Desulfocurvus vexinensis DSM 17965: one gene and its partner. The protein of the gene in region 2 interacts with the protein of the main gene of each other region in a pairwise test. Links are inferred from orthologs where the notes say so. Each region holds a gene or a part of one and is shown on either strand. Other genes may lie near its edges.

Region 1 (3,271 bases), on a different replicon or contig from region 2:
GGGCGTGGCCCTGTGGGAAGAGTTCGTGACCGCCTTCCCCAAGCATGACCTGGTGTCCAACGCCCTGTTCTGGCAGGGGGAATGCTACTTCCAGCTCAAGGACTACGCCCGCGCGGTGCTCAAGTACCAGTCGGTCATCGACAACTACCCCAAGAGCTCCAAGTATCCCACCGCGCTGCTCAAGCAGGGCGTGAGCTTCATGCGTCTGGACAAGGCCAAGATGGGCCGCCTGCGTTTCGAGGAAGTCGTGCAGAAGTTCCCCCAGACCGCCGAAGGCAAGCGCGCCGCCGCCCTGCTCAAGGAACAGAACTAACTGGCCCAGCCGGAGACCAAGGCATGAAGGATTCCAACAAGGGCACCAGCAAGATCGTCTCGCTCAAGTTCCCGCCCGAACGCAGCGGGCGCCCCGTGGTCTGCAACCTGGCCCGGCTGTTCGACCTGACCTTCAACATCCTGCAGGCCAGCATCGGGCCCCGGGCCGAGGGCCATATGACCCTGGAGCTCTCGGGCAGCGAGGACAGCTTCCGCAAGGGCATCGAATACCTGAAGGACCAGGGCATCAAGATCGAACCCACCGCGCAGAAGATCTCGCGCGACGAGGACTCCTGCGTCCACTGCGGGCTGTGCACCGCCCTGTGCCCCACCCAGGCCCTGCACCTGGACCCCGAATCCCGCCAGGTGCTCTTCGACCCCGAGGCCTGCACCGCCTGCGGCATGTGCACGCGCATCTGCCCGGTCCGGGCCATGAGCGTGCAGCTCGACGACAACGGCAACTGACGGGACAGGACCATGGACCAGGGAACCTACGCCAGGGTCGCCACGCGCATGCGGGCCTTCGTGCGCCCGGCGCTCAGCCCGGACACCCTGCCCATGCCCCTGGACAACCCCGCCCTGGACGCGGCCCCGGCGGCCGAAACCCTGGACGGCGCCAACCTCTCCGGCCCCCTGGCGGATTTCCTGCTGGCCATGAGCGCCAAGCTGGACACCGTGGTCAGCCTGCTGTCCCAAAAGCGCCTGGAGGACGATTTCCAGGACGCCGTGGAGGTGCTGGAGATCGGCGCCCAGGGGCTGGAATTCGTGGCCCGGCGGCCCTTCGCCGCGGGCGACGTGCTGGAGTTCGCCCTGGTGCTCAACCAGTATCCCCTGCGGCTGGCCGCCGCCGTGGGCCGCGTGGAGGCGGTGGCCGCCTCCGCCGCCGGACCGAGGCACACCGTGGCCTTCACGCGCATCCGCGAGGCCGACTTCGAGGCCGTGGTCCATTTCGTCATCAACGAAGAGCGCCAGCAGATCCGCGAGACCCGCTGGCCGCGCTAGACTCCGCCCGGGGCGCCCCCGGGAAAGGACCGCCGATGCCCACCACCCCGCCCGCCGAACAGTTGGACAAGCTTGTCGCCCAGGTCACCCAGAGCGTGGTCGAGGGGCTCGACACCGTGCTGGCCGAGGTCATCCAGAAGGAAGTCTCGCAGGTGCTGGCCCGCTCTCTGTCGCGGGCGCTCAAGGAGGGCGAATTCTTCCGCAAGGTCAACGAGGACATGCGCGAAGGGCTGGAGAAGATCTACGGCGAGATCCGCGAGGCGCGCAAGGAGGCCGGGCAGCGCCCCCGGGGCGAAAGCGAGACCGGCGAGCTCATCAGCGAGGCCTCGGACCAGCTCGACGCCATCCTGCGCTCCACCGAGGACGCCACCGTGCGCATCATGGACATCGTGGAGCAGCACCAGGAGATGGTGGCGGCCTCGGGCGAGCTGCTGGCGGCCTTTCGCACCGGCGGCGCCCGCAAGGACGCCGTGGAGGAGCTGATCCGCCTGAACGACGCCCACCAGGCGCACCTGCTGGAAATCATGACCGCCCTGTCCTTCCAGGACCTGACCGGCCAGCGCATCAAGAAGATCATCCAGGCCCTGAAGCGCATCGAGGAGATCGTCTTCAGCGTCTACGTCAGCACGGGGCTCAAGGTCCGCCGCCACGAGCAGGCCCCCGAGCGCGACGCCGTGGAGATCGACCAGGAAGCCGAAAAGACCGTGCAGGCGCTCAAGGGCGGCACGTCGGAGCTCAAGGGCCCCCAGGAGACGTCCAACCAGTCCGACGTGGACGACCTGCTCAAGCAGCTGGGCCTGGAATAGCCCGGGCGCCCCGGTTGCCGCAAACGAAGGGCCGCTCCGCGTTCATCGCGGGGCGGCCCTTCGCTTGCCGGTGCACCGGCCCGGTCACAGCAGCAGCACGTTGGCCAGCCCGAGGAAGAGGAAAAAGCCCGTGGAGTCCGTGATGGTGGTCAGGAAGATGGACGAGGCCTGGGCCGGATCGCGCCCCAGCTCGCGCAGCACCACGGGGATCATGGCCCCGGCCACGTTGCCCACCACCATGTCCAGCCCCAGGGCCAGGGCCATGACCGCAGCCAGGTCGCCATGGTGGGTCAGCACGAAGACCCCGCACAGCACCAGGATGCCGACCATCAGCCCGTTGAGCAGGCCGATCTTGGACTCGCGCAGGACCGCCGTCCAGGCGCGCTTGCGGTCCCAGGTTTCCATGGCCAGCTGGCGGATCATCACCGCCAGGGACTGCTGGCCCGAGTTGCCCGCCTGGTTGGCCACGATGGGCATCAGCGCGGCCAGAATGGCCATCTGGGCGATGGTGCCCTCGAACTGGTGCACCACCCAGGCCGCCACGGCGGAGTTGGCCACGTTGATGACCAGCCACGGCAGGCGCAGCGTCACCGAGCGCAGCCAGGGCGTGTCCACGGTCTCGTTCTGGCCCGCGCCGACCATGCCGAGCATGTCCTCGCTGGCCTCTTCGTGGATGATGTCGATGACGTCGTCGTGGGTGACCACGCCCAGCAGGCGCCCGTCGGCGTCCACCACGGGCAGGGCCAGGAAGTTGTAGTGCGAGATGAGGTGGGCCACCTCTTCTTTGTCGGTGTCGTGGGTGGCGGTGATGAGCTGCTGGTTTTCCAGCATCTCGCGCAGGGGCTTGCCCGGGCGGGCCAGCATCAGGTTGCGCAGCGACACCACGCCCACCAGGTGCTCCTGGTCGTCCACCACATAGGCGTAGTACGGGATTTCCGACTCCTCCGCCGCGCGGCGGATGAGGGCGATGGCCTGGTCCACGGTCAGGTTCTGCTCCAGGACCGTGACCTCGGTGTTCATGACTCCGCCCGCCGTGTCGGAGTCGAAATTCAGGAGCGTTTCGATCTCCTGGGCCTCGTCGGACTCCACGCGCTGGAGCAGGGCCTGCTGGTGGGCGGCGTCCAGGTCCTCGAGCACGTCGGCGGCGTCGT
Region 2 (3,309 bases):
GTAGCCCATGTCGCAGTTGATCATGACGGTGGACGATTCCGCCAGCGTCCGGCAGATGGTGAGCTTCACGCTGAAGAACGCCGGGTACGACGTCATCGAGGCCACGGACGGCAAGGACGCCCTGGCCAAGCTCTCCGGGCCCATCAAGATGGTCATCACCGACCTGAACATGCCCAACATGGACGGCATCACGCTGATCAAGAACATCCGGGCCAACGCGGCCTACAAGTTCATCCCCATCGTCATGCTGACCACCGAGTCGCAGGCCACCAAGAAGCAGGACGGCAAGACCGCCGGGGCCACGGGCTGGATCGTCAAGCCCTTCAAGCCCGATCAGCTGCTGGCCGTGGTCAAGAAGGTGCTGCGCTAGCATTTTTGCGCGCGCCCGGCCCGGGCGCGCCGAGCAGGCAGGGAGGTCCGCCGCATGCCCCAGGACGACATCAACCGCCAGGCGTTCAAGGAGGAGGCCTACGACCTCCTGGGCGAGCTGGAGTCCGCGCTCCTCGAACTGGAGGAGAACCCGCAGGACCAGGAGCTCATCGACCGCGTGTTCCGGGCCATGCACACCGTCAAGGGCTCGGGCGCCATGTTCGGCTTCGACGACATCGCGACCTTCACCCACGACGTGGAGACGGCCTTCGACAAGGTCCGGGGCGGCGAGATCCCCGTGACGCGCGAGCTGCTGGACCTGACGCTTCGCGCGCGCGACCATATCCTGGAGCTTCTGGACGACACCACCGGCACCCGCGCCGGGTCTGCCTCGGCCAAGGAGATCATCGCCGGGCTGCGCAGGCTCTCGGGTGCGCCGTGCGCTGCCGTGGCCGCCCCCGCGGGCGCGGCGCCGCTGCCCGCCGAGCCCGGGGAGCCCACCGATGACACGACCCCCGGCGACGCCGACGCCGTGACCTACCGCATCCGCTTCCGCCCCGGGCGCGACATCCTGCACTGCGGGGCCAGCCCCCTGGCCCTTTTGGCCGAGCTGCGCGAGCTGGGCATGAGCCAGGTGGCGGCGCATATCGGCGAGGTGCCGCCCCTGTCGGAGCTGGACCCCGAGGGCTGCTACGTGTGGTGGGACGTGATCCTGTCCACCGACAAGGGCGAGGACGCCATCCGCGACGTGTTCATCTTCGTTGAGGATGACTGCGAGGTGACCATCCAGGTCATCGACACCCTGGGCGCCCTGGAGGGCGACACGACCTACAAGCGCCTGGGCGAGATTCTGGTTGAGCGCGGCGACATCGCCGCCGACGACCTGCGCCGCGTGCTGGGCGAGCAGCCGCGCCTGGGCGACCTGCTGACCGAGGCCGGGGTCGTCTCGCGCGAGCAGGTGGAGTCGGCCCTGGCCGAGCAGACCGCCGTGCGCCGCATCCGCAAGGACCGCGACGAGCAGGCCACGGCGTCGAGCATCCGCGTGGCCGCCGACAAGCTCGACGACCTGGTGGACCTCGTGGGCGAGCTGGTCATCGTCCAGGCCCAGATTTCTCAGATGGTCAGCACCCGGGGCGACCAGGCGCTGACCGCCCTGGCCGAGGAGCTGGAGCGCCTGTCCGACGAGCTGCGCGACTCGACCCTGTCGGTGCGCATGCTGCCCATCGGCACGACCTTCTCCAAGTTCCGCCGCCTGGTGCGCGACCTGTCCGCCGAGCTGGGCAAGCAGATCGAGCTGAGGACCAAAGGCGCCGAGACCGAGCTGGACAAGACGGTCATCGAACGCCTGAACGACCCGCTGGTGCACCTCTTGCGCAACAGCATCGACCACGGCGTGGAGCCGCCCGACGCGCGCCGCGCTGCGGGCAAGGACCCCTGCGGCGAGATTCTCCTGTCCGCCGAGCATTCCGGCGGCGAGGTGGTCATCACCATCCGCGACGACGGCAAGGGCATGGACCCCGCCGCCCTGCGCGCCAAGGGCGTGGAGCGCGGGCTCATCGCCAAGGACGCCGACCTCTCGGACAAGGAACTGTTCGCCCTGATCTTCGCCCCGGGCTTTTCCACGGCCCACAAGGTCACCAGCGTGTCCGGCCGCGGGGTGGGCATGGACGTGGTCAAGCGCGGCATCGACGCCCTGCGCGGCTCCATCGACGTGGACAGCAAAAAGGGCGAGGGCACGACCATCACCGTGCGCCTGCCGCTGACCCTGGCCATCATCGACGGCCTCCAGGTCCAGGTGCAGGACGAGTTCTACGTGGTGCCCCTGACCCTGGTGGAAGAGTGCGTGGAGCTGATCCAGACCCCCGAGGAGCGCCGCCGCGAGCAGCAGGTGATGAACCTGCGCGGGTCCATCGTGCCCTACCTGCGGCTGCGCGACTGGTTCGACATCCCCGGCGACCCGCCGGAGATCGAGCAGATCGTGGTCACGGGCGTGGAGGGCCAGCGCGTGGGCATCGTGGTCGATCACGTCATCGGCGAGCACCAGACGGTCATCAAGACCCTGGGCCGCGTGTACCGCGACGTGCAGGGCCTTTCGGGCGCGACCATCAAGGGCGACGGCTCCATGGCGCTGATCCTGGACGTGCCCCGGCTGGTGCGCATCGCCGCCGAGGCCCGGGCGTGACGGCGGGGGAAGGGGCCGCGCGCGGCGGCGCGGCCACGCACCGCGAGGCGCCCGAGGCCCCGGGCAGGCCCCGGGCCATGTCCGACAAGGACTTCCAGCGCTTTGCCGAATTCATCGGCAAGGAGTGCGGCATCAAGCTGCCGCCCACCAAGAAGGTCATGCTCGAAGCCCGGCTGCACAAGCGCCTGCGGGCCCTGGGCTTTGCCGACTACGCCCAGTACAGCGAGTTCCTGTTCAGCCCCCAGGGGCTGGAGTCCGAGCTGGGGCACCTCATCGACCAGGTGACCACCAACACCACGGATTTCTTCCGCGAGCCCAGGCATTTCGAGTTCCTGCGCACGCGGGTGCTGCCCGAGTGGCACGCCCGGCACCGGGGCAGGCCGCTGCGCGTGTGGAGCGCGGGCTGCTCCATCGGCGCCGAGCCCTACACCCTGGCCATGGTGCTGTGCGAGTTCCGCGAGGAGCGGCCCGATTTCCGCTTCGAGATCGTGGCCACGGACATCTCGCGCCAGGTGCTGCAAAAGGCCCACGGCGCCGTGTACACCGAGGACCAGGCCCGGGGCGTGCCCGAGGCGCTCATGCGCAAGTATTTCCTGCGCAGCAAGGACCGCACGCGCAGGCTCGTGCGCCTGGTGCCCGAGGTGCGCCGCTGTGTGGAGTTCCGCTGGCTGAACTTCATGGAGGAGTTCGGCTTCCGCGAGCCGCACGACATCATCTTCTGCCGCAACGTCATCATCTACTTCGACAAGCCCACCCAG

What was found.
Region 1: the proteins of G495_RS0106100 (region 2) and G495_RS0111950 interact in binary tests that used the Escherichia coli proteins (3 or more experiments, as listed by UniProt). The link is inferred for Desulfocurvus vexinensis DSM 17965 from one-to-one orthologs.

Annotation. Positions count from the first base shown.
Region 1 is NZ_JAEX01000019.1:29,171-32,441, reverse strand. The notes cover bases 338-3,234. They hold G495_RS0111950 (protein phosphatase CheZ), read left to right. Parts: upstream 338-1,349; coding sequence 1,350-2,120; downstream 2,121-3,234. Other genes in these bases: mgtE (magnesium transporter), read right to left, coding at 2,205-3,234; G495_RS0111955 (hypothetical protein), read left to right, coding at 790-1,314; G495_RS0111960 (NIL domain-containing protein), read left to right, coding at 338-777. Also shown: tol-pal system protein YbgF, read left to right, coding at 1-313; more of G495_RS0111960, read left to right, coding at 337-337; more of mgtE, read right to left, coding at 3,235-3,271.
Region 2 is NZ_JAEX01000005.1:136,369-139,677, forward strand. What follows is about bases 53-2,987. They hold G495_RS0106100 (chemotaxis protein CheA), read left to right. Parts: upstream 53-424; coding sequence 425-2,551; downstream 2,552-2,987. Other genes in these bases: G495_RS0106095 (response regulator), read left to right, coding at 53-370; G495_RS17905 (CheR family methyltransferase), read left to right, coding at 2,629-2,987. Outside these bases: G495_RS20260 (STAS domain-containing protein), read left to right, coding at 1-4; more of G495_RS0106095, read left to right, coding at 8-52; more of G495_RS17905, read left to right, coding at 2,988-3,309. UniProt on the Escherichia coli protein: Involved in the transmission of sensory signals from the chemoreceptors to the flagellar motors. CheA is autophosphorylated; it can transfer its phosphate group to either CheB or CheY.